One region of the Streptomyces sp. NPDC001450 genome, then DNA from elsewhere that is predicted to be linked to it. Evidence: riboswitches for the same ligand, from Rfam matches in the RefSeq annotation. Region 1 holds a riboswitch; each other region holds the start of a gene.
The links. A riboswitch is a leader RNA that binds a small molecule or an ion and turns the genes downstream of it on or off. The one in region 1 is predicted to bind cyclic di-AMP.

Region 1 (9,649 bases):
GACGAGCGGTGCGCCCTGGTGAGCTGGAGGAGAGCCCGAACGCCAGGGCCGGGGGCCGACTCCCGGTCGACCCCGCACCGGACCCCGGCCCGGGCGCGGACCGCGCACCCCTGCCGCCGGACATGAGCCGCAGCCGCCGCCTCACCCCGCGCACCCTGGCCCGCACCCTGCCCGCCCTCCTGATCGCCGCCGGGGTCCTGTACGACCTGCTCACCCCGCGCGCCTTCACCGCCGTGCCCTTCTTCACGGCCGCCCCGCTGATCGCCGCGCCCCTGTCCTCGCTGCGCACCACGCTCCTCACCGGCCTCGCCGCTCTGCTCGCCACCGTCGTCGTCCACACCTGGTTCAGCCTGGACTCGGACGTGCACACGATCACCGAGGTCGTCACCGTGGCCACGGTCGCGGTGCTGGCCGCCGCCATCAACCGCGTCCTGCGCCTCGGCGACCAGCGGCTCGCCTCCGCCCGGGAGATCGCCGAGGCCGCCCAGCGGGCCGTGCTGCCCGAACCGGACGACCGCATCGCCGGCTTCGACATCGCGGTCCGGTACGAGGCCGCGCAGGAGGACGCCTTCATCGGCGGCGACCTGTACGCGGTGCAGGACAGCCCGCACGGTGTACGCCTGGTCGTCGGGGACGTGCGCGGCAAGGGCATGGGCGCGGTCGCCGCCGTCGCCGTGGTGATCGGGGCGTTCCGGGAGGCCGCCGAGCAGGAGACCACGCTGGAGGCGGTGGCCGCGCGGCTGGAGCGGGCGCTGGCCCGCGAGGGCACCCGGCGGGACGGGGTCGACGCCTTCGAGGGCTTCACCACCGCCGTCCTCGCCGAACTCCCGCACCGCGGCAGCGGCGGCGGCGACGACGGCGTCGTCCGGATCGTCAACCGCGGCCACCCGCCGCCACTGCTGCTGCACGACGACGGCAGCCTGCGCACCCTGGCCGGGCACGAACCCGCGCTGCCGCTCGGCATGGCCGACCTGGGCCTGTGGCCCGACCGCGCGACCGAGTCCGGCTTCCCGAGCGGCGCCACCCTGCTGCTCTACACCGACGGCCTGTCCGAGGCCCGCGACGCCCACGGCCACTTCTACGACCCCCTGCGCCGGCTCGCCGGACGCCGCTTCCCCGACCCGCGCTCGCTGCTCGGCCGCCTCGCCGCGGAAGTGCGCCGGCACTCCGGAGGCGGGATGACGGACGACATGGCGCTGCTGGCCGTACGGCGACCCTGACGCCCCGGCACTGTCACCCAAGGTGATCGGGCGGAAGCCCTCCGCATAACATCTGAGACACCATCAAAAGTGCTGAGACTCCTGGACGCCGGTCAACTCGCCCGTTTTCCGCCGGTCGTGACGCGTACGTCCGCCCCGAAAACCGTTAATGATCAAGTGGAACGGCTTGGAATCTGACGTCCGGGTCTATTAACGTTCGATAACGCAGCGCGGTCGTCCCAGCCGTCACAAGAGGCGGCTCCGTGCGCACGCGCCGAATCCCGCAAGGGAACCGGGGAACCACCACCTTGGGGTGAATCACGCGGATGCCGCCGTGGAAGCACGGCAGGTATACGCGCGTAGGAGACCTTCCTGCTCCGAACCCGTCAGCTAACCCGGTAGGCGGAGGAAGGAAAGGAGTGCGCCTTCGTGGCGTCCAACCGGCCTGCCCCAGAAGCCCCGTTCATGCCGAGCGAGACCGAGACCGAGGCCTTCGGTTACTTCGGCGCTCAGCGCACCGACGAGGGCCCCTGGGAGGAGTGGAACCCCACCGAGGAGTCCATACGGCCGGTACGTGGTCGGCACCGCGTGGCCAAGCAGCGCGGCGGCGGACTCGCCCGCAGCTCCACGGTCCTCGGCGTCGGTGTCATCGCCGCCGTCGGCGCGGGCGGCATGGCCAGCGCCAACACCGGCAAGCCGCCGGTGTCCATCTCCATGCCCGACCTGGACTCCGTCGGCTCCCTCTTCGGCGATGACTCCTCCGCCTCCGACGCGCCCAAGGCCACCACGGCCTCACTGAGCAACGTCGGCACGAACTCCGCCGACAGCGACCAGGGCGACGCGGGCGAGGCCCTGCGCAACCGGATCATGGCCCAGGCCGAGCAGCAGCAGAGCAAGGCCGACACCAAGGCCACCGCGGCCGCCGTCGCCGCCGCCCAGAAGCAGACCGCCGACGCGGCCGCCAAGGCGGAGAAGGAAGCCGCCGCCAAGGCCGCCGACGCCAAGGCGGAGGCGGAGGCCGCCGCCAAGAAGAAGGCCGAGGAGGAGCGCCTGGCCGCACTGGCCAAGCAGTACAAGCTGCCGGTCGTCTCGTACACGATCACCGGCACCTTCGGGCAGCCCGGATCGATGTGGTCCTCCGGCTACCACACCGGCCTCGACTTCGCCGCCCCCACGGGCACCCTCATCAAGGCGATCCACGGCGGCACCATCACCCAGGCGGGCTGGGCCGGCTCCTACGGCTACCGCACGGTCCTCACCCTCGACGACGGCACCGAGCTGTGGTTCTGCCACCAGTCCTCGATCGGCGTCTCCGTCGGCCAGAAGGTCAGCACCGGCGACGTCATCGGCCGCGTCGGCGCCACCGGCAACGTCACCGGCCCGCACCTCCACCTGGAGGTCCACCCGGGCGGCCAGGCCACCGGCATCGACCCGATGACGTGGCTGCGCGGCAAGGGCCTCAACCCCTGACACGTCCTTCTTTTCCGGGAACTTGGCACCGGCGGTGGAATGCGATCATCCACCGCCGGTGTTGTCGTAGAGCATGACTTCTCTGCGCAAACTCGGCTCCTCCGGCCTCGAGGTCTTCCCCCTCGCCCTCGGCGGCAACGTCTTCGGCTGGACCGCCGACGAGGAGACCTCCTTCGCCGTCCTCGACGCCTACACGGCCGCCGGCGGCAACCTCGTCGACACCGCCGACTCCTACTCGGCGTGGATCGAGGGCCACAAGGGCGGGGAGTCCGAGACGATCATCGGCAGGTGGGTCAGGGCCCGCGGCAACCGCTCCGACGTCGTCATCGCCACCAAGGTCAGCCAGCACCCCGAGTACCAGGGCCTGACCGCGGCCAACATCAAGGCGGCCGCCGACGCCTCCCTGCGCCGCCTGGACACCGACTACATCGACCTCTACTACACGCACTTCGACAAGCCCGAAGTCCCGGTCGAGGAGATCATCGGCGCGCTCGACGAGCTGGTGAAGGCGGGCAAGGTCCGGCACATCGCCGCCTCGAACATCTCGGCGGAGCGCCTCCAGGCCTCCCTGGACTTCTCCGACCGCGAGGGCCTGGCCCGGTACGTCGCCCTCCAGCCCCACTACAACCTGGTCTCCCGCGACACCTACGAGGGCCCGTTGCAGGACCTCGCCGCCCGTGAGGGCCTCGCGGCGGTCCCGTACTTCGCCCTCGCCTCCGGTTTCCTCACCGGCAAGTACCGCCCCGGTACGACGGTCGACAGCGCCCGCGCCGGTTCGGCCGCCAAGCACCTGGAGTCCGAGCGCGGCCAGAAGGTCCTCGCGGCCCTGGACGAGATCGCCGCCGCCCACGAGGCCCCCGTCGCCACGGTCGCCCTCGCCTGGCTGGCCGCCCAGCCGACGGTGACGGCCCCGATCGCGTCGGCGCGGACGGTGGAGCAGTTGCCGGCGCTGCTGGGGGTGGCGGAGCTGCAGCTGACCAAGGAGGAAGTGGACCGCTTGACCGAGGCCTCCGCCTGAACTCCTCCGGCTTCCGCCCGAACCCCTTCTGAACCCTCCTGTCCGCTGCGCCGGCGCTCAGCCACGACGGCGTGAACCGGCGGTGCCCGACTCTCCGCAACCGGTACGGCTACGACCGATACGGGTTGTAGGCAGGGTGGGGTGCCGCCGGACAGCCGTACCAGTAAGGCACCGGCGCTCCGTACAACGGCCGAGCCGGCGCGGCCACCCTGGCGGCGTACTCCAGCGCGGGCCGAGCGACGTCCCTGCGCTGCCACAGCTCGGCGAGCAACTCCTGCTCCCGTACGACGAAGTCGGCCCCGGCCCGCCCCCGCCGCCCCCGGTGCCGCAGGAACGCCAGCGAGGTGGCGTACGCCTCGTACTGCGCGACGGCCCGAGCCGCGGGCCGTCCCCCGAAGTGCCGCCGGGCGTGGTTCCGGGCCATCCGCCGCGCCCGCATCGACCCGAGCACGAACGGCTCGGATGACCCCAGCCACCCGGCGTACACATACGCCGGCAGCTCCTCCCGCACGGTCCGCAGCTCCCGCTGCCGCGTCCAGATCGCGAGCCACGTCAGCAGTCCGAAGGCGGGGACCATGAAGGCGCCGTAGACGGCGAAGAACCCGAACTCGCCGAAGGCCGAGGCGCCGTTCCAGAAGGCGTGCATGCTCATCGCGAGCAGCAGCCCGCCGAGCGGAACCAGGACGCGCCGGACGTGCTGCCGTTCCGCGGAGAGCGCGGCGATGCCGAAGCCGATGCCGGTGAGCACGGTGAACAGGGGATGCGCGAACGGGGACATCACGATGCGCACGAAGAAGGTGGCGGCGGTGACGGAGGCGATGCCGCGGCCACCGGTGAGCTGGTCGGTCCCGAAGGCCGTGCCCAGGTAGAGGATGTTCTCGGTGAACGCGAACCCGGTGGCGGTGACCCCGGCTATCACGACACCGTCGACGATCCCGGTGAAGTCGCGTCTGCGGAAGAGGAAGACCAGCAGCACGGACGCGGCCTTGGCGGACTCCTCCACTATGGGTGCGATCACGGTCGCGCCGAGCGTGTTGGCGCCGGCGGGGTCGGCGGTGGAGGTGGCGATCCACTTCGTGGCGAAACTGTTGGCGACGATGGCGATCAGCGCCGCCGCGCAGGCGCCCCAGGCGAACGCGAAGACCAGATTCCGCCAAGGGCCCGGTTCGACCCGGTCCAGCCACCGGAAGGCGGCTATGAGCCAGGGCACGGGCAGGACGGCGAGCCCCAGCCCGACCAGGAAGCCCTCCGTGCCGGTCTGCCGGCGCACCAGCGCGAGGATGACCAGACCGGACAGCGCCAGCAGCGTGATCAGCGCTCCGTAGCGCGCCCACCGGCGCTGCCACCAGTGCGGATGCGCTCCGCTTCCGGTGCCGGGGGAGTAGGTCGGGTACGGAGGACTGATGGCCACGGCATCGACCCTAACGATGACAGGACGAAGGGGCTGCTACTGCTGCTGATGCGGTACGCGACGAAACAGCAGATCGTTCACCACATGTCCCTTGTCCAGCCCCTGCCCCTCGAAACGGGTCAGCGGCCGGAACTCGGGACGTGGCGAGAAACCGCCGTCGGCCTGGGTGTTCTCGAAGTCCGGATGCGCGGCGAGCACCTCGAGCATCTGCTCTGCGTACGGCTCCCAGTCCGTCGCGCAGTGCACGATCGCCCCCGGCTTCAGCCGGGTCGCGGCCAGCGTCAGGAACTCGGGCTGGATCAGCCGCCGCTTGTGGTGCCGCTTCTTGGGCCAGGGGTCCGGGAAGTACACGCGCAGCCCGTCGAGCGCGTCGGGCCGGAGCATCTCCCGGAGCAGGATGATCGCGTCCCCGTTCCCGACCCGGACGTTGGACAGCCCGTGCCGCTCGGCGAGGTTGAGCAGGTTCCCCTGCCCCGGCGTGTGCACGTCCACCGCGAGGATGTTCGTGTCCGGGTCCCCGGCGGCCATCTGCGCGGTGGCCTCGCCCATCCCGAACCCGATCTCCAGTACGACGGGCTTGTCGTTCCCGAACAGCTCGCCGAGATCGATGACACGCTGCCCGTCGATGTCCAGCCCCCACTGGGGCCACAGCCGCTGCAGCGCGTCCGCCTGCCCGGCCGTCACCCGGCTCCGGCGCGGCTGGAAACTCCGGATCCGCCGCTCGAAGTGCGACCCGGCGGGATCAGCCTTGGGCCCGTCCGGAAACCGCGGCTCCCCCTTGGCCCGACTCTGCCGAACGGACACACCGGGAACATGCGAGGACACCGGCGCGGCAGCACCGGACCGGGGGGCTTCGGGGGCATTGAGGGAATCAGACACAGTGCCTCGATTTTACGGCGCCTCTCCGCCGGCCCGAGCCGGGGCGGGACGGCGCCTTCTCGATCTACCGAGTCGGGTGGGCGGGTGGGCAAACGGGGGTCCAGGGGGCGGAGCCCCCTGGTACGGCACTACGGCGAACCGAGCATCTCCAACACCCGGCGCCCAACCTCCCGGCCGATCGGCAGCGAAGCGGTAGCCGCAGGAGACGGCGCGTTGAGCACGTGCACAGCCCGAGCCCCCTCCCGAACGAGGAAGTCGTCCACCAGCGTCCCGTCCCGCAACACCGCCTGCGCCCGCACCCCGGCAGGGGCCCGCACCAGATCCCCCTCCTCCACCGCGGGCAACAACCTCCGCACCGCCTGCAGAAACGCCCTCTTGGACACCGACCGCCGCAGCTCTCCCGCCCCGTACCGCCAGTGCCGCCGAGCGATCACCCAGGACCCCGGCCACGCCACCGTCCCGGCCAGCTCGCGGGGCCGTACGACCCCCCACCCGTACCCCTCCCGGGCCAGCGCCGGCACCGCGTTGGGCCCGATGTGCACACCCCCGTCGATCCCGCGGGTCAGATGCACGCCGAGGAACGGGAACGCCGGATCCGGCACCGGATACACCAGCCCCCGCACCAGCTCGGGCCGCGCCAGCTCGTAGTACTCCCCGCGGAACGGCACGATCCGCACCTCGGGCTCGTCCCCGGTGAGCCTCGCCACCTCGTCGCAGTACAGCCCGGCGCAGTTCACCAGTACCCGCCCGCGCACGACGTCCCCGCCCGCGGTGAGCACGGCCACACCCCGCTCCGGCCGCCGGTCCACCCGTACGACCCGGGCCCCGTACCGGATCTCCGCCCCCGAGGCCCGCGCCAGCTGCCGGGCGACGCCCACGAAGTCGCACACCCCGGTCGTCCCGACGTGGATGGCCGCGAGCCCCCGGACCTCCGGCTCGTACTCGCCGATCTGCGCGGCGCCCAGCTCCCGCACCGGGATCCCGTTCTCCCGCCCGCGCTGGACGAGCGCGTGCAGCCGCGGCAGCTCCTCCCGCTCGGTGGCGACGATCAGCTTCCCGGTGACGGCGTGCGCGATGCCGTACTCGGCGCAGAATTTCACCATCTCGGCCGCGCCCCGCACCGCGTACCGCGCCTTGAGCGAGCCCGGCCGGTAGTAGATCCCGCTGTGGATGACCCCGCTGTTGCGCCCCGTCTGGTGCCGGGCCGGCCCCGGCTCCTTCTCCAGCACGGTCACCCGCGTCCCCGGCGCGGCCCGCGTGATCGCATACGCCGTGGACAGCCCGACGATCCCACCCCCGACCACGAGCACATCACAGTCGTACGCCCCGACCCGCACCGTGCACCACCTCCCACCTCGATAGTGCACTGCGCCACTGACAGCGCCTTCAAACGCAGGGTGGGTGTCGCGCGCTCACGCCGGAGCCATCAACAACGGCCGAGCCCGCTCCCGCAGCTCCACCACTCTCGGCTCATCCCCGTACGGCTCCAGCCGATGCAGAAGATCCTTCACGTACTCGGTGGTCCGAGCGGAAGAGATGCGCCCGGCCACCTCCACGGCCCGCACCCCCTGCTCGCACGCCGCGTCAAGATTCCCCGACTCCAACTCGGCAACGGCGGAGACGACGAGCCGCAGTCCGTGCGACCGCACGAACTCCTCCGTCGGCTTGGACAACGCCTGCTCGGTGAACCTCCGTACCTGCCGGGGCGCCTTCAGATCCCGGTAGCACTCCGCAGCATCAGCGGCAAAACGGTCGTATCCATAGAAACCAAGCCAAGAAGGATCGTTGTCACCCTCCCGTGACCGCTCGAGCCACCCCTCGGCGGCCTTCAGCGCAGCGCCGGCGGCCTGCGCATCCCCCGCGCGTGCGTGTGACCGCGCCTCCACCAGCCGGAAGAAACTCATCGTGCGCGCGGTCGCCAGCCCCCGGTTGCGCTCCAGGGCGGCCTGCGCCAGATCGACGCCCTCGTCGCCGAAGCCCCGGTACGTCGCCTGCAGCGACATGGAGGCCAGCACATAGCCCCCGAGCGGGACGTCCGCGGCCGCGCGCGCGAGCCGCAGCGCCTGGATGTAGTACCGCTGCGCCGCCTCCTGCTGACCGGTGTCGAAGGCCATCCAGCCCGCGAGCCGGGTGAGTTCGGCGGTGGCCCCGAACAGGGCGCGGCCGACCTCGTCGGAGTACGAGCCGAGCAGCAGCGGCGCCGCCTCCACCCTTAAGCACTCCGGCACCATCGACGAACGCCAGTCGCCGCCTCCGTACTTGGAGTCCCAGCGCCTGGCGTCCTCCGCGGCCTCCCGCAGCTTCTGCACATCGCTGTGGCCGACTTTGATCGGTGCACCGGATCCCTCGGCAGAGTTCGCCTCCCGCGCGACCGAGCTGTCGGCGGGGGTTATCAGCCATCGCGAGGCAGGCGTTGCGTATGCGCTCACTGCGAACGACCCGGCCAGCGACTGCCAGATGCCCCCGGAGCCGGCCCGGCGCCCGGCGAGGTCGAGCCGGTACAGCTCGGTGGCCGACTTCACCGCCTGTCCCACGTCTCTGGGGAAGGCGAGGCCCACCTCGGGCGCGGGATCCGCGTCCGCCAGGCCTATCTCGTGAAGAGGCACCGGGCGGCCGAGCTTCTGGCCGATGGCGGCCGCGATGAGGTGCGGCGCCGCTCCCTGCGGCACCATCCCCTTCGACACCCAGCGCGCCACCGAGGTCTTGTCGTAGCGAAGCGTCAACCCGCGTTGAGCGCCAAGATCGTTGACGCGCCGCGCGAGTCCTGCATTGCTGATTCCCGCGAGGGCGAGAACGGTGCCGAGTTTTTCGTTCGGCCCGCGTTGCTCCCTGGACATGCGCCACCCCTCGACACAGACGGCTGCCGCGCTGGCATAACCGTGCGGCATTCGTAAACCCAGCGTAGTTCGCCGCATCCCAAGCGTTAAGGGGCATTGTTCCGGTTGGCGGGATTGTGGTCCGTACGCGAGTGCGGCCCTGTACGCACCGTGCACACGCTGTCGCGGCGTGCCCCCGCCCGTGTGGCCGTGCGCCCGTCCGTGCGCTCTTCTCCGGCCACCGGGGGAGCGGTTCCATGGCTGATGCGTGGGTCGGCCCGCTGTACTGGATCCAGTGGGCTGGGGGACACCGCCACCTTCATCCCCGCGGGTGGCGGACCGGTCCGGGAGGCGATGCCCGCCTCCCGGACTGTGCGCGTTCCGGTGCCGCCGGGCGCTCCGCAGGCCTGTACGGAGCGTGCTCGATTTCGCGCGGCCGTCGCCGATTTGGCTGAAAATCGACCCAGGCCTCGACGGGCGATTCCCGCTCCCACCACGGGACTTGAGGGCGCGAAGGGCGTTTTCGGGGCGCATATCGGGGGCGCATTCGCGTCGCACCCACCTGGCGCTCTTCCGTCGTCCGCCGTGAGCCGTACGGGAGTTCAGCCGCCCACCCCGCGCCCGCTCGCGTGGCTTCTCCTCGGTGTTCCCTCGATGTTCCCTCGATCGAAGGCGGCGCCACCGCCCCTCCACAGCGCGTTCTTCATGGCAGCATGGGGACCCGGTTTCTGCGGTGCGCTGGTTGTCCACAGCCTGTGGAGGTGTCGATGCGGTGGTTGGTGGGTTGGAGCAGCACCGCCACGGGCGCCTCCGGAATCGGTTCCGCGGGCGCGACCGGATACGACGGCGAGACCCT
Region 2 (9,649 bases), on a different contig from region 1:
CGGCGGGGCCAAGGGCGGCATCGACTGCGATCCGCAGGACCCCGGGGCGTACGACCTGCTCGTGCGCTACCTGCGTGCCATGCGGCCGTACATCGAGAGCTTCTGGACCACCGGCGAGGATCTGGGCCTCAGCCAGGACCTGGTGGACCGTGCGGCCGCGGAGGCGGGCCTGGTCTCCTCCGTGCAGGCCGTGTACCCGCTGCTGGACGACGAGACGGCGGCCCGTGAGCGGCTCGCGGACGCCTTCGCCGTCGAGGTGGACGGCATCGGCCTGGACGAGCTGGCGGGCGGCTGCGGAGTGGCCGAGTCGGTGCTGGCCGCCCTGGACCGGGCGTCGGTGCCGTACCGGGGCACCCGGGTGGCCGTGCAGGGCCTGGGCACGATGGGCGGGGCCACGGCCCGCTTCCTCGCGCGCGCGGGGCTCACTGTGGTGGCCGTGGCCGACGTCAAGGGGACCGTCGCCAACCCGGAGGGGCTCGACGTGGAGGCGCTGCTGGCCGCGCGGGACGCCTACGGCACGGTCGACCGCTCCGCGCTGCGCCCCGGCGACCGTGAACTGCCCGGTGACGCGTGGCTGTCCGCGGACGCGGAGGTGCTGGTGCCCGCCGCGGTGTCGTACGCGATCGGCACCGCCGAACAGGAACGGATCACCGCCCGCTGGATCGTCGAGGCGGCCAACATGCCCGTCCTGCCGGAGGCGGAGGCGCTGCTGGCCGCGCGCGGGGTGACCGTGCTGCCGGACGTGGTGGTCAACTCCGCCACGAACGCCTGGTGGTGGTGGACCCTGTTCGGCGACATCGGCCCGGACGCGGATGAGGCGTTCGCCCACATCCGCCGTTCGATGCGCGCCCTGGTCGGCCTGATGCTCACACGCGCGGAGGTCGACGTTACGACCCCGCGCGCCGCCGCCCACGCCCTGGTGAGCGACCGCCTGCCGGTGATCGCGGAGCGCTTCGGCTGGTACCGCTGACGCCGGCCGGGCGCCTCTGGGCCCGCGGCACGCGAAGTGGCCGAAGGAGCCGGGCCCTTTCGGCGCGGCCCTGAGCGACGGATTAGGGTGACCGCGTGGCGAGAGTGCGGTTGAGTGTGGCCGAGCGGCGGGAGGAGTTGCTGCGGGCCGCCATCGAGCAGATCGAGGTGCGGGGCGTGGCGGCGGTGAGGATCGCCGACGTGGCCTCCGCGCTCGGTGTGAGCAACGCGCTGGTGCTGTATCACTTCTCGACCAAGGAGAAGCTGGTCGCCGAGGCCTTCACCTACGCGGCCGCGGACGACCTCGCGCATCTGCGGGGGCTGCTGGGCCGGCGCACCTCCGCGCTGCGGCGGCTGCGGGCCGCCGTGCGCTGGTACGCGCCCACGGGCCAGGCCAAGGGCTGGCGGCTGTGGATCGAGGGCTGGGCGGTGGCGCTGCGCGAACCCACCCTCCGGCAGGTCACCCGCGATCTGGACCAGCAGTGGAAGGCGGCGATCACCGAGGTCATCGCGGAGGGCGTGGCGGCGGGCGAGTTCGCGTGCGCCGACCCGGCGGGAGCGGCGCTGCGGCTCACCGCACTCCTGGACGGCCTCGCGGTACAGCTGACGTCGTACCCGGGCGCGGTGCCGCGGTCCCGGGCGCGGCAGTGGGCGGACGAGGCCCTGGCCCGGGAACTCGGGCTGGGCCGGGAGGCGTTGGCCGAGCGGGAACGGTGAGCGTCCGGTCGGGGCGGTGGTACGGCTGTGCCCCGCACCGCCGCGCTCGCGGTGCGGGGCACGGACGCCGGCCGTCACGCGACCGACGCGATCCGCATCTTGATGTCGTCCGGCGACAGGGTGCCCTTCGCCGTCACATGGTCCCCGGAGGACTCGCCGCGCAACCGGCGGCCGATCCACGGGACGAGGTACTCGCGGGCCCAGTGGACGTCGTCGCGGCGGATGTCCAGGGTGCCCCGGGGCGGGAGCGGCGGCCAGGGCTGCTCCGGGTCGGCCGGGATCTGCAGGCCGAGGGCCTGGCCGGCGCGCAGCGCCACGCGCGTGTGCCCCTCGGGTGAGAGGTGGAGCCGGTCGTCGTCCCACGCTCTGCGGTCCTGGACGGACTTCAGGGACCACAGGTCGAGCACGGGGCAGCCGTACCGGTCGGCGATGGCGCGGACGTGCCCGTTGTAGGTCGCGATCTTGCCGCGCAGATGCTTGAGCAGGGGGACGCCACGGGTGTCGAAGCCGGTCGTCACCAGCACCGTGCCCGCGGATTCGGTGAGCTGGGAAATGGCCCGCTCGAAACGCTCGGCCACCTCGTCCGGGTCGGTGCCGGGCCGGATGATGTCGTTGCCGCCCGCGCAGAAGGACACGAGGTCCGGGGCCAGTTCGACGGCCTTCGGGAGCTGGTCCGCCATGATCTGGTCGAGCAGCTTTCCGCGCACGGCCAGGTTGGTGTACGCGAAGTCGCCCTCGGGACGCCGGTCCGCGAGCAGTACCGCGAACCGGTCGGCCCAGCCCACGAACGCCCCGTCGGGGCCGGGGTCGCCCACGCCCTCGGTGAAGCTGTCCCCCACCGCCACGTACGACCCGATCACTGATCTGTTGTCATTCTTCGAATCGTCTGCCACGTCGGACCATGATTCACCTTCGGATGTGACCTACGCGACCGTAGGCAGGGGTTGACGAACGGTGAGATGAGACACCCTTAAATCATTTGCCAATCCAGGAATAGCGCCCCGGTCGGACGCGTTGACGTGCGCACACGCCGAAGGCCGGACCCCGGGACGGGGTCCGGCCCTCGGCGGCTGTCAGGCAGGTGATTCTCGAGAGTGGGTCCCGGTGCCGGGAGCCTCAGACGGCGACGCCGTGGGAGCGGAGGTAGCCGACCGGGTCGATGTCCGAGCCGTAGTTCGGCGTGGTGCGGATCTCGAAGTGCAGGTGCGGGCCGGTCACGTTGCCGGTCGCGCCGGAGAGGCCGATCTGCTGGCCCGCGGTCACGGTCTGGCCGGCCGAGACGGAGAGCTGCGAGAGGTGGCCGTACTGGGCGTAGTAGCCGTCGTTCAGCTTGATGACGACCTGGTTGCCGTACGCGCCGCCCCACCCGGCGGAGACGACGGTGCCGGCGGCGACGGCCTTGAGCGGGGTACCGGTCGGCACGACGAAGTCGACGCCGGTGTGGTAGCCGCTGGACCACATGCTGCCGGCCACGTGGTAGCCGGTGCCGATGGTGGCGCCGGCGACCGGGAGGGTGTGGCCGGTGGAGGGCACGGAGGGGGCGGAGGGTGCGGTGGCGGCACCGGAGGCCTGGCCGGACTGGGACCGGGACGGGGACGCCGGCGCCGGGGCGGAGGGCTCGGTGTGCGCCTGGGCGGCCTTCGCGCCGAGCGACAGCTTCAGACCCGGGTGGATAAGCGAGGGGTCCTGACCGACGGCCTGCCGGTTGTCGTCGTAGAGCCGCTGCCAGCCGCCGCTGACGTGCTGCGCGCCGGCGATCTTCGCAAGCCAGTCGCCGGACTTCACCGTGTAGGTACGCACACCCGAATTCTGCTGTGCGGCCGCCTTCTTCACAGCCGCCTTCTTCACGGCCGCCTTTTCCACGGCCGGAAGGGACAGCACGGCCTTTCCGGGAACGGACTGCGTGGTGGCGGCGTGCGCTCCGGTGGCCCCGAGGAGCGGCAGGGCCAGCGCGGCGCCACCGGTTCCGGCGACTGCGATCGAGCGGGTGAAACGCGGGGTCTTGGGACGGCGGTGCTTACCCTTCGCGGGCATGGCGCATTCCTCTCCGGCGCCTGCGAGGTGAGCTGACGGGTTCGGGCTGGAGCTGCCCGGCCGCGTGGTGCGCGGCTGCACCCCAGCCTGTCTCGGAGACCGGGACAGGCAGTCGTACCTGGCGGGTCCCCCGCTCCTGCCGAACACGGGTGAAGTGTGTGGGGACTCCGGGCGGCGGCAGGATTCGGCGTTCCGTCCGGATTGGTGGCGAACGTAAGCGAGCAAGACGCACCCGGACAAGCAGCTGGTTCCAGACGTCGGGGATTCAAGTGATCGAATTCGGGAATTCACGGTCACTTTCCGTGAATCCCCGAATCCTCCCCCTTTTCAATTGCCTTCGCCTTTATGGGGATTACGTGAACATGACGCACGACGCACGGTGACGAATATGACGCTCCTCACGCGCCGGCTCCACACGCTCCCTCACTCCAGACCGAGTTGGAACGAAGGTGCCAATTCGGACAGACAGCTCAGATGCGGCACAGTCGGAGAACCGTCGCATCCAGGTCACCCTTCAGTCCGGTGCGCAGCCCGTGGTGCAGCAGGACCGCCCCTCGGTGCACTTCGCCCGTTTCGCGGCATTCGTACGACGCCGTCGGGTCGAGTCCGCGCAGCCGCAGCGCCGGCACCGGCTCGCCGTAGCGCTGCGCCTGGAGGCAGGCGAGGACCACGGCCGCGTCCCCGAGGACGTACTGGACGGCGCTCAGGCCGCCCGTCGGGGGCCGCAGCCGGTACTGGTCGCCGCGCTGGACGACCGGGCGGATCTCCTTGTAGAGCTCCACCCACCGGTGGGCCTCGGCCAGTTCCTCCCCGGTCCACTCGGTGAGGTCGCCACCGACGCCGAGCACCCCGGCCATCGAGCTGACGAAACGGAACCGCAGCGAGCTCTCCCGTCCGTTGAGCTGGGTGTTCGGGCTGTCGGTGACCCAGGCGGCCATGACCCGCGCCGGATGGATCTGGCTGAAGCCGTGCTGGATGGCGAGCCGGTCGAGCGGGTCGGTGTTGTCGGAGGTCCACACCTGGTCGGTGCGGCTCATCACGCCGAGGTCGATCCGCCCGCCGCCGCCCGAGCAGGACTCGAAGGCGACCGAGGGATGGGCTGCGCGCAGCCGGTCCAGCAGGGCGTACAGGGCGCGGACGTGGTCGACCCACAGGCGCTGCGGGTACGGCTCCCCGGGCCAGCCGGCGTCGGTGAAGCAGCGGTTGAAGTCCCACTTCACGTAGTCGACCGGGGCGCTCGACAGGAGGGTGTCCAGCTGCCCCCAGAGGTACTCCTGGACGTCTTCGCGGGCGAGGTTGAGGACGAGCTGGTTGCGCAGTTCCGTCCGCTTACGTCCCGGTTGGTACTGCACCCAGTCGGGGTGGGCTCGGTAGAGGTCGCTGTCGGGGTTGACCATCTCGGGCTCGACCCAGATACCGAACTGCATACCGAGGTCGTGCACCTGGTCGGCGAGGGGCTTGAGGCCGTGCGGGAAGCGGTCGGGGTTGGGCGTCCAGTCGCCGAGGCCGGCCCGGTCACTGGTGCGGGCACCGAACCAGCCGTCGTCCACGACGAACAGCTCGACGCCGATCTCGGCGGCCCGGCGGGCGAGGGCGGTCTGCTGCTCCTCGGAGATGTCGAAGGTGGTCGCCTCCCAGGAGTTGAACAGCACCGGCCGGTCCCGCTCCGCGTCCGGGATGACGTACGCCCGCTGGTAGGCGTGCCAGGTGCGGCTGGCCCCGCCGAAGCCGCCGTCGCTCCACAGGCCGGCGAAGACGGGAGTGGTGTACGACTCCCCCGGCTGGAGCAGCAGGAGGCCCGAGTCGTCGTAGCCGGCGCCGCCGGTGATCTGCACGCGCGCGTCCGGAAGTTGGGCGACGGCGATCCGCCAGGAGCCGGACCAGCCGAGCGCGCAGCCGTAGACCTCGCCGCGTTCCTCGGTCGCGTCGGTGTCCAGCGCGACCCAGGGCAGGTGCTGGTGGCCGGTGTGGCCGCGACGGCTGCCGATGGACTTCTCGCCGTAGGTGAGGGGGGATGTGGTCAGCAGGGACTCGGCGGCCCAGCGGCCGTGCAGCTGGGACAGCCGCCAGCCCTCGCGGTCCGGCAGGGTCCAGGTGGCGGCGTCGGCGCGCAGCAGCTCCACGCGCGCGTGCGAGCCGTTCTCCACGGTCACCCAGCGCTCCACGACGTCCCCGCGCATCCGGTAGTGCAGGGTGACGGCGAGCCCGTCGTCGTCGAAGCCGAGCCGCAGTTCGTCACCGTCGGCGCTGCCAGCACCGTCTTCGATGGAGTACGCCACGAAGCGCCACTCGGTGCCGCGCCGCTCCTCGGTGCGCACGGACAGGGCCGGACGGACGAAGCGGGGGCCGCCCTCGACGGGGTATTCCTCGCGGCCGTCGAGCGGGGACTCGAAGGGCCAGTAGGCAGGCAGCGGGCTCACCGCCAGGGCCTCGGCGTCGGCGAGCGCGATCCGTGGCCCCCAGTGCAGGTGCAGCAGTTCGTCCGCCTCGCTGAGATGCAGCGCATAGCTGCTGCCGGGCCCCGACAGGAGCCACGTACGACCGTCTTCGGCGATGTCCACCATCGAGACCTCACAGGTGTCAACAGATCCGCTCAAGTGCGAACATCATTAGGCCCCGCAGCCCCTGGTGGCAACGCCTGTGGACAACTCATTGCCCGAGGAAATCGATGTCGTATCGTCGACGGAGTGCCCGTCGACGAGCCGCGCCGGCGGGGCCGACCAGGAGGAGCCCCCGTGACGCAGCAGGTCCCCTCGACCGAGCCCGAGCTGGCCGGAGTCCGCAATTTCCGCGACGTGGGCGGACTGCCGACCGCGGACGGACGGCGGGTGCGCCCAGGAGTGCTGTTCCGCAGCGGCCACCTCGCGCACGCGACCGAGGAGGACGCGGCCTTCCTCGCGTCCCTGCGCCTGCACACGATCTTCGACTTCCGCAACGCGGCCGACCAGAAGCTGGAGGGCCCGGACGTCGAGCTGCCCGGCGTGCGGAACGTGAACCTGCCGCTGAGCGACCCGGCGGACGGCGCCGAGTTCTGGAAGATGGTCCGCGACGGCGACATCGAGCAGCTGCGCGGCATCCTCGCGGACGGCAAGGCGGCGGCCCGGATGGTCGCCTCGTACCGGACGATCGTCAAGGAGCGCACCGGCGAGCACTCCCGGGTGCTGCACGCGATCGCCGAGGACAGCGTGCCCGCGCTGATGCACTGCGCCGCGGGCAAGGACCGCGCGGGCATCTCCATAGCCGTCACGCTTCTTGCCGTGGGCGTGGAGCGCGATGCCGTCGTCGCCGACTACCTGGAGTCCAACGCCACGCACCGGCGCTACAAGGTCCGTCGCAACGGCAGCCCGGACACCGCGTACACGCCCGAGGTGATGGAGCTGCTGAGCCCGCTCTTCGACGCCCGCGCCGAGTACCTTCAGGCGGCCTTCGCGAGCATCGAGGAGACGTGGGGCGGCGTGGACGCCTACTTCGAACAGGGCCTGGGGCTCACCCCCGAGACCCGGGAGCGGCTGCGGGAGCGCCTGGTGGACTGACGGCGGTCAGCCCTTGGCGCCCAGCGCGAACAACAGGTAGAGGAACGCGGCGAACAGGTGGCCGACGGCGATGTAGATGATCAGCCGGACCCACAGCGAGCGGGGGAACCTCTCCTCGAAGTTGCTCATGGCAGCTCTCCAGTCAGCGGGCCCAGGCACAGCGCGGCCGTGGGGCTCTGCAGCAGGGTGTGGACGAACAGCAGCTCCACGCCGTCGTGGTCCTCGGCGGCGAGGCGGTGCGGGGTGAGCGAGTCGAAGTGCGCGCTGTCGCCGGGCGTCAGCAGGTGCGCGGTGTCCCCCAGGCGCAGCCTGAGCCGCCCCTTGAGGACATGGAGCCACTCCTCCCCGGGGTGGACGCGCACGATGTCGCCCTGGGCGCCGTACGGCACCCGGACGCGCAGCGCCTGCATGCCGCGCCCCGGGGCTCCGGCCTGGAAGTAGGTCCAGCCGCCCGCGTGGGTGGGTTCCATGTCGGCGGCGCGCACGACGGCGTCCCGGTCGGCGACCGTCTCGCCGAGCAGCTCCGAGACAGTCGTACCGTAGATGCGGGCGAGCGCGAGCAGCATCGGCAGCGAGGGCTGGCGCTGCCCGGTCTCCAGCCGGGACAGATGGGCCGGCGAGAGCCCGGCCGACCGGGCCGCGGCCTCCAGGGTGAGGCCGGAGCGCCGGCGCAGGGCGCGCAGCTGCGGCGCCACGGCGGGCAGGTCGTCGCCCTGGCCCGCCGGCGGCGCGGCTTCTGAGGCGTTCATGCCTCCATTCAGCCGGACCGTTGCCTCTGCGGCAAATTTCTTGCCTCACAGGCAAAATCCCGGCTTCAGCGGTTGGCCACCGCCTGCTTGATCAGGGTCTTGCCGAAGTCCCACATGAGGCCCCCGCCGTTGTGCGCGTCGTCCATCACCGCCGTGAAGGCGTCGACGAACCGGCTCACGTCGGCCTCGTTCACGACCAGCGGCGGGATCAGCTTGATGACCTCCAGATGGTCGCCGGAGACCTGGGTGAGGATCCGGTGCCGTTGCAGCAGCGGTACGACCACCATCTGCGCGAACAGGCCCTTGCGCGCGGCCTGGAGCATGGTCCAGCGGCTGCGCAGCTTCAGCGAGCTGGGCTTTCCGAACTCGATGCCGATCATCAGGCCCCGGCCGCGGACGTCGGCGAGCAGCTCGTACTTGTCGATCAGCGCGGTGAGCCGGGACTTCAGCAGGTCGCCCGTGGTGCGCACCCCGGCGACGATCTGCTCGTTCTCCATCACCGACAGCACGGCGAGGCCGGCCGCCATCGCCTGTGCGTTGGACCCGAAGCTCGCCGAGTGGACCAGGACGCGGTCCATGGACGAGTAGACCTTCTGGAAGATCCAGTCCTTGCCCAGGGTCGCACCGACCGGGACGTAGCCGCCGGACAGCGCCTTGGCCACGCACACCAGATCCGGTTCGACGCCGTCCTCGTGCTGGTAGGCGTAGAAGTCGCCGGTGCGGCCGAGGCCGGTCTGCACCTCGTCGGCGATGAGCAGCGCCTTGTGCCGGTGCAGCAGGTCCTGCGCGGCGCGCAGACAGCCGGGCGGGGCCTCGTGAACGCCCTTGCCCTGGATCGGCTCCACGATCAGGGCGGCCACGTCGCCCTTCTTCAGCTCTCGCGCGAGCGCGTCGAGATCGCCGAGGGGTACGGCGGTGTCGGGGAGCAGCGGGGCGAAGCCGTCCCGGAAGCCGTCCTCGCCGTTGACCGACAGGGAGCCGGTGGTCAGGCCGTGGAAGGCGTGGTCGCAGTAGAGGACGCGCGGCCTGCCGGTGGCGTACCGGGCGAACTTCAGGGCGGTCTCGACGGCTTCGGTGCCGCTGTTGCCGAAGAACACCCGGTCCAGGTGCGGGCTGTGGGCGAGCAGCCGCTCCGCGAGCAGGCCGGGCAGCGGCTGGCAGTCGAAGCGGGTGAGGTCGGCGAGGTTCAGGTCCATGACGTCGTGCAGCGCCTTGCGGACGACCGGGTGGTGGCGGCCCAGGCCCATCACCCCGAACCCGGCGAGCATGTCCAGGTAGTCGTTGCCGTCCGCGTCGTAGAAGTGGGCGCCCTCGGCGCGCTCGTAGACCTTGTCGAAGCCGATGGTGTGCAGCATGCGCGGGAGCTGCGGGTTCAGGTACTTCGCGTGCAGCTCGTAGCGCTCGGCTCCGCGGTCGGCGAGGAGGGCGCCGAGGTCGAACTCCTTGGTCATTCAGCTTTCTCCTTGACTGTGCCCCCCGCGTCCTCGACTGCGAAACTCGCGTCCTTGGCGGCCAGGCTCGCGCCGATCCGTCCGGCGATCTCGACGGGCGTGAGGCCGATGTCGGCCAGCACCTCGCTGCGCTTGGCGTGCGCGAGGAACTGCTCCGGGATGCCGAACCGCCGTACCGGCACGTCCACGTCGGCGT
Region 3 (9,649 bases), on a different contig from region 1:
CGCCTCGCCGCTGTACTGGTACTCGGTCTCCGGCCTCACCAAGCGCTACCTGGACTACTGGGCGGGCTGGCTGCGCACCCCGGGCATCGACTTCAGGACGGCCATGGCCGGGCGCACGCTGTGGGGTGTCGCGGCGTTCGCCGACCGGGAGCCTTCGGTCGCCGAACCCCTGGTCGGCGCCCTCAACAACTCGGCCGCTTATCTGAAGATGCGCTTCGGTGGGGTGCTGCTCGGCAACGGCAGCGCGCCCGGGGACGTACGCAAGGACACCGACGCGCTGGCGCGTGCCAAGACGTTCTTCGCGCGGGAGGCGCCCCTCGCCCGCTTCCCGCACCAGGACGCCTGAGCCGTCCCGCGCTCGACGCGCCCTACGTGTTGATGTCCTTCGTCGTGAACCGGGCCCAGGCCGCCGAGCCGAACACGGCCGCGTACAGCGCCTGGAGGCCGAGGTTCCTGACCAGGTCGTCCCAGTAGACGGGGTCGCGCATCAGGTCGGCGAAGGACAGCCAGTAGTGGGAGAAGAAGTACGGCTGCAGCGCGTGCAGCTGGGGTATCTGGTCGAGGATCTGGACGGTGATGAGCAGGCCCACGGTGGTCGCCATCGCCGCGATGCCGCTGTTGGTCAGCGTCGACACGAACAGGCCGAGGGCCGCGACGCCGACCAGTGAGGCGGCGACGACCAGGGCTATCAGCAGCGCCCGGCCGAGGCCTTCGGCGAAGCTGATCCGGGTGCCGGAGATGGTGGTGAGGTCACCGAGCGGGAACAGCAGCGCACCGACGATCAGTGCCGAGACGGCCACGACCAGGGTGGCCAGCACGCAGAAGGCCATGACGGTCGTGTACTTGGTGAGCAGCAGGCGGGTGCGGCCGGCCGGGGCGACCAGCAGATAGCGCAGGGTGCCACCGCCCGCCTCGCCGGCGATCGCGTCGCCCGCGACCACGCCGACCGCCATCGGCAGGAAGAACGGGAGGGTCGCGGCCAGTGCCGTGAACACCAGGAACAGGCCGTTGTTGGTGATCTGCGCGATGAACGCCGGCCCGCCGCCGCTCGGGCCCCCCGTCGAGCCGCCCCTCGTCTCGATCCGCACCGCGGTCCCGACCAGCACCGGCACCGCCGCCAGCACCCCGAGCAGCGCGAGGGTGCGCCAGCGGCGGACGGTGGTGACCAGCTCGCTGCGCAACAGCCCGAAGGTCCAAAGGGGGTTCGGACGGCCGGGGCCGGCTGCGGCGGCCGGTGCCCGGAGTGCCTCGGCCTCAGCCCGCGACATCGAATCCCTCTCCCGTCAGTGCCACGAACGCGTCCTCCAGCGAGGCCCGTTCGAGTGTGAGGCCCCGGACCCGGACGCCCGCCGTGACCAGTGCGGCGTTGACCTCGGCGAGGTCCCGCTCGGGCGGCTCGCCGGTCACCCGGTCGCCGTCCACGGTGACGTCCCCGACGCCCTGTTCCTTCAGCAGCCGGGCCGCCTCGCCCGCGTCCGGTGTGGTCACCACCAGCCGGCCGCGCGCCCCGGCCGCCAGGTCGGCGACCGCGCCCTGCGTGACCAGGCGGCCCTGGGCCATCACCGCCGCGTGCGTGCACACCTGCTCGATCTCGTCGAGGAGGTGGGAGGAGAGGAAGACGGTCGTGCCGTCGGAGGCCAACTCCCGGATCAGGGCGCGGATCTCCCGCATGCCCTGCGGGTCGAGGCCGTTGGTGGGCTCGTCCAGGACGAGCAGCTTGCGCGGCTGCAGCAGGGCCGCGGCCAGGCCCAGGCGCTGCTTCATGCCGAGCGAGTACGCCCTGGCCTTCTTGCCCGCGGCGGCCGTGAGGCCCACCCGGTCCAGGGCGGCCGCGACACGGGTCCGCCGGGTGCGCGGGTCGGCGGTCGGGTCGGCGGCGTCGTAGCGCAGCAGGTTGTCCCGGCCGGAGAGGAAGCCGTACAGGGCGGGGCCCTCGATCAGCGCGCCGACCTGCGGGAGGACGGCGCGGCCGGCCCGGGGCATGGGGCGGCCCAGGACGCGGGCCGTGCCCGAGGTCGGCTCGATCAGGCCCATCAGCATGCGGATGGTGGTGGTCTTGCCCGAGCCGTTGGGGCCGAGGAAGCCGAAGACGCTGCCCGCCGGGACGGTCAGGTCGAGACCGTCAACGGCGAGCTGTCCGCCGCGGTAGCGCTTGGTGAGGCCGCGCGTGGCGATGACGTGCGCCGGCGCGTCCCCTGACTCCTGCTCCGTGGCGGACGGTTCGTCCATCGGCTCCCTCGATTCGTCTTGTTCCGTACCCCGGAAGGGTTACTTCCCTTCGTTCGCCGCCTTCACCAGCGTGTCCTTGGTGACCGCTCCGGCGTACACCTTGCCGTCGTCGGTGATCAGGGCGTTGACCAGGCGGGTGGAGAAGACCGTGCCCTTGCCGAACTTCCCGGACACCTGGTCGCCGAGCGAGCCGAGGAAGCCGCCGAAGGCGCCGCCCTCGGAGCCGGACGGCATGCCGCCCTTGGCGCCGGTGTCGAAGGTGGCGATGGACGTCCAGCCCTTGCCGAGCACGTTGGCCCCCTCCAGGCCGTGGGCGAAGTCCTCGCCGGACTTCGGGGCGTGCTCGGGCGCCTTGGACCCCTTCTTCTCCTCGGTGACCTTCGCGCCCTTGGGCGGGGTGAAGTCGAAGGTGGAGGCGGCCGGCCTGGCGAAGGAGACCTGGGTGAAGCCCGCGTCGAGCACGGCGGCGCCGCCGCTCTTCGGGGTGAGCGTGAACTTGAGCGGCATGCCCGTCTTCGCGTCGACGGCGATGCTGATCGCGCCCACCGTGGTGCCGGACTGCTTGGGCTTGATCACCAGCTTGTAGGCGTCGCGTCCGGCGACCTGCGCGGTGCCGTCGACGGTCACGGACGTGGTGTCGTCGACCGACTTCAGGGCCTCGTCGGCGAAGTCCTTGGGCGTGGCCGGCGGCTCGGCCCGGTGCTCCTTGCCGGAGTCGGCGGTGGTGCCGTGGAAGACCTCGTTGCTCTTGCTGTCGTAGCCCCAGACGTCCTTGCCGTCGTGGATGAGGCTGTACTCGGCGCCGCTCTCCAGCAGCGACAGCTTCTGCCGGTCCGGGCCGTCGGTCGCCACACGCAGGGTGTGCGTGCCGGAGACCAGCTCGGTGAGCTTGGACGACGGGTCGGCGGAGGAGCCGTCCCCGCCCTGGGCCGCCCCGGACGCCAGGCTGCTCTCCAGGCCGCCGAGGTCCGGCAGGCCGAGGTCGGTGCTGACCTTCACCGTGCCGGACAGCTGCTGCACGTCCGACTTGGCGATCTTCTCGATGAGCTGCTGTGCGGTGATCTTCGGCAGATCGGGGGAACCGGAATCGGCAAGAGCCGGGACCAGCCCGATCGTGGCCGCGGCCACCCCCACCACCGCGACCGGGACCACGTACCGGGCGGCCTTGCGGCGTCCCGGGTGCAGGTCCTCGTCCTGCCCGGCGCCCGTTGCCTCGTCGGATTCGTACGGTGCCATCTGTGCCTTACCTCCGTCGTCGGCGGCGGCTGTCCCCACACTGGTCCACCTGAGCCGCCATTCTCACCCGAATCGGTGAGGAGTGGTGATTTCCGTGGTTTCCATCTGACCAAATCAGCCGTGAGGAAGCGTCAGACCACGGAGCCAACTCCGTGTACGCCTGCGGTATGACACGCGAGGGCGGCGCCTCCCCCGACCCGTAGGGGTCGTACGGGAGACACCGCCCTCGAGCCAGGTGTGCGGGCGACTAGCCGGCCCGGTGCACCACCGCGTCGCACAGTTCGAGCAGCGCCGCCTTTGCGTCGCACTCCGGCAGCGGGGCCAGCGCCGCCCGCGCCTCCTCCGCGTAGCGGACGGTGTCCCGGCGGGCCTGCTCAAGCGCGGGGTGCGCGCGCAGCGCGGCCAGCGCCTCGGCGTGCCGGGCGTCGTCGCTGAGGTCGGAGTCCAGCAGCTCGCACAGCGCGATGTCCTCGGCCAGGCCGAGGCGGGCGGCCCGCTCGCGCAGCCGGAGCACGGGCAGCGTCGGGATGCCCTCGCGCAGGTCGGTGCCCGGGGTCTTGCCGGACTCGTGCGAGTCCGAGGCGATGTCCAGGACGTCGTCCGCGAGCTGGAAGGCGACCCCGAGCCGTTCGCCGTACTGGGTGAGCACGTCGACGACCGTCTCGTCGGCGCCGGACATCATCGCGCCGAACCGGCACGAGACGGCCACCAGGGAGCCCGTCTTGCCGCCGAGCACGTCCAGGTAGTGGTCGACCGGGTCACGGCCGTCCGAGGGGCCCGCGGTCTCCAGGATCTGCCCGGTGACCAGCCGCTCGAACGCGAGGGCCTGCACCCGGACCGCCTCGGGGCCGAGGTCGGCGAGGATCTGGGAGGCGCGGGCGAAGAGGAAGTCGCCGGTGAGGACCGCGACCGAGTTGCCCCAGCGGGTGTTGGCGCTGTCCACGCCGCGCCGCACGGACGCCTCGTCCATGACGTCGTCGTGGTACAGCGTGGCCAGGTGGGTCAGCTCCACGACGACGGCCGACGGTACGACGCCCGGCGCGTACGGGTCGCCGAACTGCGCCGCGAGCATCACGAGCAGCGGCCTGAACCGCTTCCCGCCGGCCCGTACGAGGTGCTGCGCGGCCTCCGTGATGAACGGGACCTCGCTCTTGGTGGCTTCGAGCAAGCCTTCCTCGACAGCCGTCAATCCGGCCTGGACATCGGCTTCCAGAGCCTGGTCCCGCACGCTCAGCCCGAACGGCCCGACGACGGTCACGAGGGGTCTCCTGTCTGCTGGTGTCTGCTGGCGACTACACGGTTTGTCGATAGGTCGTTGCCATCACTCAAGTCAGCGTATCCGGTCCTGTTTCGATCACCGATAGCGCCCACCGGTCCAGCCCGGGCGGTATCGGATCACGGCCGGTATGTTTTTGATCATCTGATAAGTATGAGTACACAATGACTTAACAGGATCTCGCCCGATTTGTCGCGAACCGCACGGTGGGCGGAGTACTCCTTTCGCATCACACCCAGCAAATCTCCCGAATCCCCCATGTCTGATTTGACACTCTTTGCTATTTCGTGAATTGGGTCACGCGGGCCCGTGAATCGGCCAATCGGCACCACCCTCGTTCTCCCCTTGCCGCATCGGCCAGTTGAGGGTTGGCAACCGCAAAGGATCAAGTGCCCCATTCGGAACAGATCAAGGTCAACTGCCTCATTGGGTGAATCCAGTACTTGTTCCTGACATGTGCTGTCGCATAGCTTCCGGGCCAGTCAGGCGAACGCCGAATCCTGCCGCGTCTGACACCACCCATCGACGAACTCATTCGTACGGCAGGAGCGGGGGACCCAGGTAAGCCGCCGGACCGGACGACGCACGTCGCGCCGGGACGGCTAGGGGTGAAGTCGTGCCTCCCCCCAGGGGCACGGCCGGGCACCTCCCCGCCCGAACCCGACAGCTCACCTCGCAGGCGACGGAGAGGAACGCCCCCATGCCTGCAGCCGCTCAGCCCCGCCGCACCCGCGCCAACCGCCTCGTCCGCAAGTTCGCCGTCCTCGGCACCGGCGCCGCCGTGCTCGCCCTCCCGCTCATCGGCGCGACCGGCGCGTCCGCCGCCACCCCCACGGCCACCACGCCGTCCACCACGCTCGCCGGGTACCCGAACAACCTCGACGGCTGGATCCGCGAGTCACTCGCGATCATGGCTCAGAAGGGCATCCCGGGGACGTACAACGGCATCTACCGCAACGTCATGCGCGAGTCGTCGGGCAACCCGGCGGCCATCAACCTCTGGGACTCCAACGCGGCCAAGGGCATCCCGTCCAAGGGCCTGCTCCAGGTCATCGACCCGACGTTCAACGCGTACCACGTGGCCGGAACGTCCTTCAACATCTACGACCCGGTCGCGAACATCACGGCCGCCTGCAACTACGCGGCCGCGCGCTACGGGTCGATCGACAACGTCTTCGGCGCCTACTGACCGGCGCCCACGGCGGGCCCTACTGATATCCCGGTCAGTCGGTCGGGAACAGTCTTTCGAGGACGACGGCGATGCCGTCGTCCTCGTTCGACGTGGTGATCTCATCGGCGACGGCCTTGAGTTCGGGGTGGGCGTTGGCCATGGCGACACCGCGTCCGGCCCAGTCGAACATGGGGATGTCGTTGGGCATGTCGCCGAACGCGAGGGCCCGGTCGGCGGCGATCCCCAGGTACTCGGCGGCCAGTGCCAGCCCCGTCGCCTTGGTGACCCCGCACGGCTGCAGCTCCACGGTCCCGGGCCCCGACATCGTGACCGTGGCCAGCGAGCCCACCGCCGAGCGCGCGATCGCCGCCAACTCGTCGTCGGACAGCGTGTGGTGGCGCAGCAGCACCTTGCTGATGGGCTCGCACCACAGGTCGTCGCGGCGGCCGACCCGCATGGCGGGCAGGGTCGGGTGCGGCATCAGATACCCCGGCTCGATCAGGGTGAGCCCCTCCACGCCGTCCTGGTCGACGGCCGCGTAGACCTGCCCCACCTCGGCCTCGATCTTGCCGAGCGCGGTCTCGGCCAGTTCCCGGTCCAGCCGGACCGACCACAGCAGACGGTCGGCGCCGGCGTCGTAGACCTGCGCGCCCTGCCCGCACACCGCGAGCCCCGTGCTGCCGAGTCCCTCCAGGAGGGGCCGGACCCGGGGGGCCGGGCGGCCCGTCACCACCAGGTGCCGGGCGCCGGCCCGCGTCACCCGCTCGAGCGCGGCGCGCGACCGGTCGGAGACGGTGTCGTCGCCGCGCAGCAGCGTCCCGTCCAGGTCGGTGGCGATCAGTGAGTATGCGGGGGGTGCGACCATGATCAGAGAATACGGATCTCAGGCCCCGCCGACTCACCCTGAAGTTCCCGGACTTGTGTGCTCCTGAGCCCCAAGTGGCCTCTGCGGACCCCCTGATGGTGGTGGTCACGCGGTCGGACATGCCGGTGGGCGAGACGGCGCCTTCCGCGGCTCAGCCGTGTGCCGCCACCAGATGCCCGGCCAGGCGCGGCGACGCGAACTGCGTGCCGCAGACGAAGCGCATCACCGGGCCGTACGACGACGCCGCCGGGAGGCCGGTGAAGTACAGGCCGGGGACGGAGGAGACGTACCCGGGCCCGAGCCTGGGCGTGCCCCGGCTCACCGCCAGCCGGGTGCGCAGTTCATGACCGAGGAAGTCCATCGCCGCGATGTTCACCCGGTAGCCGGTGGCCGCGATGACGTGGTCGGCGGAGAGCCGCTCGGTGCGCCTGCCGTGGGTGCTGACGGTGATGACCGGGCTGCCGTCCGAAACCTCGGCGCCCACCACCCGCTCGACCTCCTGGACCTGCACCTTGCCCTCGAAGCGGTCGCGCAGCCACCAGGCGCCGAGCGGGCCGAGGACCCGGCGGACCAGGTAGTGGCGGGTGCGGGCGGGCAGGAAGCGGTACGGGTGGGGGTAGCGGCTGAGCGCCCACAGGGACCAGGCACGGCCGAAGGGGGACTCGGGACGCAGCCTCGGCTGGTCCCAGGGCGGGGCGCCGAAGGCGACCCGGCCGCGCCCGCGCGAGACCACGCGCACCCGGGCGCCGGCCTCGGCCGCGAGGGCCGCCGTCTCCAGCGCGGACTGGCCGGCGCCGACGACGATCAGCTCCCTGCCGGCCAAGCGGGTGAGGTCGTGGTGCTGGGAGCTGTGGGAGACCGGACCCGTGGGCGCCGGACCGTCGACCGCCGCTGCCGCCAGTTCCGCCGGGAGATGAGCGAGCCCGGACAGGCCGGTGGCCACCACGACCGCGCGGGCGGTGAACAGCTCCCCCGAGTCCAGCTTGAGTTCGAACCCACCGCTCTTGTCGCGGTCCACGGAGACGACCCGGACCTGCTCCAGGCCGGGCAGCAGCTTCTCCTGGAACCACTCGCCGTACGCGATGAAGGTCTCCACCGGGACGATGTCCTCGTCGGCCGCCAGCCGGCGGATGCCGGCCGCGTCGCAGTAGTCGGCGAGGGTGTGGCCGGGCTGCGGGCAGTCGAGGTTGGAGGCGGCGGGGGTCGACTTGAGGAGCATGCCCTCGGGCATGTGGTCGCGCCAGCTGACCATGGGGTCGCCGAAGACGCGGACGGGGATGCCGCGCGCCCGCAGATGGGCGGCGGTGGACAGGCCGTACGGCCCGGCCCCGATGACTGCAACCGGTCGAATCACGAAGTCCCTCCCCAGGACGCGGTGCGCCACCTTCGTGGCCTTGCCTACTTCGTGGTGGGGGTGGTGCTGCTGCCGCGGCGGTTGGTGCGCCACAGCTGGTACAGGTGCTTCGCGCCCGGGCGCACGAAGCGGGCGAGCATCGTGAGGAACGGCATCGGGTCGTCACCCGCGAACCAGGCCAGCTCCGTCCCGCTCGCCTTCACCGGCGCGTGCGGCGTCGTGTAGCCGCTGCGGCGGTAGGCGAGGAGCGCGGGCAGGTCGATGTTCTCCACGATGAAACGGTGACCGGCGCGCTGTTCCCCCTCCGGTACGGCACGGCCGGTCAGATTCAGGTGCATCGCGCGGACGACGTCCACGCCCGACTCGTTCTCGAAGAGCCGGAACTGGGCGCCCATGCGCGGGTTGAAGTCGAGGAGCTTGTACTGTCCGTCGCGCCGGTCGAAGCGCAGGTCGAGGTCGATGATGCCGGTGAAGCCGATCTGTTTGACGAAACGCGCGGCGAGGTCGGCGAGTTCCGGATTGTCGACGACGTACGCGTTCGCCGTCATACCCGCGTGCGGCGGCCAGGAGCGGACCTTGACACCGGTGAAGAGCGCGAGCGGGTGGGAGTCGGCGTCGAAGCAGGCGTGCACGATCCAGTCCTCGGCCTCCTCCCTCGGCAGGTACTCCTGGAGGATCACGCCGGGCTGCTCACCCCAGTCCCGGGCGAGGGTGAGCAGGCCCTCGCGGGTGGCGATCCTCGTGGTGCCGTTGACGGCTGGTCGGCTGCGCCGTACGAACGCCTCGCGGTTCTTGGCCACCACCGGGAAGCGGGCCGTGTCGGCGAAGGCGACGATCTCGTCGTACGACTCCGGGAAGGCGGCCGACGGGCTCGCGACGCCGTGTTCCGCGCACAGCTCGTGCAGGCCCTGCTTGCTGGCCAGCCGGCGCGGCATCGCGGGGTCGACACGCGGGAAGAGAAAAGGACCGGCCAGATCGTCCTGGTGCTCGGCGATCAGGACGGCGGCCTCCTCGTCCGTCGGGATCAGGACCGTCGGACGGCCGATCCGGCGGCCGATGCGCAGCAGGCCCTCGACCAGCCGGCCCGGGTCCTCGGCGCCGGTCGTCGGCCACACGAACGCCCGTTCGAGGTAGCGGGAGGCGGCCGCCGGTGTGTAGGCGTCCTCGGTGATCGCATACATGGGGACGCCGAGGCGCCCCAGGCTGCGGATCGCGCCGACACCGCCGTGGTGCAGCGGGTAGTCGCCGAACTTGACGATCAGTCCCGGCACGTCACGGTCCGCCTCGAAAGGCACGCTGACGGTGTCTCTGGCCACGGGTCCCCCCACGTGTCCCCCCCTACGGACCGGACCCACCCCGTCCGTGTCCCCCAAAGGACGCTAAGCCGGAATTGCCGCCTCCCACAAGGTCTATTCGGACATTGCGAACTCTTTAGACACTGTCCGAGCAACCTTTCGGGCAACCCCGGGGGCACTGCCCAAGGCGCGCGACTCAGCCGTAACGTGTGGCGCGCCGTAA

Region 2: it holds a riboswitch for cyclic di-AMP, as region 1 does, so the genes downstream of both, ACWC5O_RS04280 (peptidoglycan DD-metalloendopeptidase family protein) here and ACWC5O_RS11865 (M23 family metallopeptidase) in region 1, are expected to answer to the same signal.
Region 3: it holds a riboswitch for cyclic di-AMP, as region 1 does, so the genes downstream of both, ACWC5O_RS23725 (transglycosylase SLT domain-containing protein) here and ACWC5O_RS11865 (M23 family metallopeptidase) in region 1, are expected to answer to the same signal.

What each region holds. Positions count from the first base shown of each region.
Region 1 is NZ_JBSFHY010000008.1:261,096-270,744, forward strand. It holds gene ACWC5O_RS11860 (PP2C family protein-serine/threonine phosphatase) at 9-1,220, shown strand; cyclic di-AMP (ydaO/yuaA leader) riboswitch at 1,462-1,619, shown strand; gene ACWC5O_RS11865 (M23 family metallopeptidase) at 1,629-2,669, shown strand; gene ACWC5O_RS11870 (aldo/keto reductase) at 2,743-3,687, shown strand; gene ACWC5O_RS11875 (PrsW family intramembrane metalloprotease) at 3,797-5,098, opposite strand; gene trmB (tRNA (guanosine(46)-N7)-methyltransferase TrmB) at 5,135-5,977, opposite strand; gene lhgO (L-2-hydroxyglutarate oxidase) at 6,106-7,314, opposite strand; gene ACWC5O_RS11890 (MFS transporter) at 7,390-8,814, opposite strand; gene ACWC5O_RS11895 (asparagine synthase-related protein) at 9,561-9,649, shown strand, end outside.
Region 2 is NZ_JBSFHY010000003.1:166,858-176,506, forward strand. It holds gene ACWC5O_RS04265 (Glu/Leu/Phe/Val dehydrogenase dimerization domain-containing protein) at 1-970, shown strand, start outside; gene ACWC5O_RS04270 (TetR/AcrR family transcriptional regulator) at 1,066-1,686, shown strand; gene ACWC5O_RS04275 (SGNH/GDSL hydrolase family protein) at 1,761-2,546, opposite strand; gene ACWC5O_RS04280 (peptidoglycan DD-metalloendopeptidase family protein) at 2,803-3,720, opposite strand; cyclic di-AMP (ydaO/yuaA leader) riboswitch at 3,725-3,887, opposite strand; gene ACWC5O_RS04285 (alpha-galactosidase) at 4,191-6,284, opposite strand; gene ACWC5O_RS04290 (tyrosine-protein phosphatase) at 6,456-7,253, shown strand; gene ACWC5O_RS04295 (DUF6126 family protein) at 7,260-7,382, opposite strand; gene ACWC5O_RS04300 (helix-turn-helix domain-containing protein) at 7,379-8,002, opposite strand; gene ACWC5O_RS04305 (aspartate aminotransferase family protein) at 8,068-9,453, opposite strand; gene dxs (1-deoxy-D-xylulose-5-phosphate synthase) at 9,450-9,649, opposite strand, start outside.
Region 3 is NZ_JBSFHY010000021.1:128,832-138,480, reverse strand. It holds gene ACWC5O_RS23750 (flavodoxin family protein) at 1-346, shown strand, start outside; gene ACWC5O_RS23745 (ABC transporter permease) at 369-1,268, opposite strand; gene ACWC5O_RS23740 (ABC transporter ATP-binding protein) at 1,255-2,229, opposite strand; gene ACWC5O_RS23735 (LolA family protein) at 2,269-3,465, opposite strand; gene ACWC5O_RS23730 (polyprenyl synthetase family protein) at 3,713-4,723, opposite strand; cyclic di-AMP (ydaO/yuaA leader) riboswitch at 5,255-5,436, shown strand; gene ACWC5O_RS23725 (transglycosylase SLT domain-containing protein) at 5,442-5,930, shown strand; gene ACWC5O_RS23720 (HAD family hydrolase) at 5,965-6,777, opposite strand; gene ACWC5O_RS23715 (FAD-dependent oxidoreductase) at 6,929-8,131, opposite strand; gene ACWC5O_RS23710 (carboxylate--amine ligase) at 8,176-9,426, opposite strand.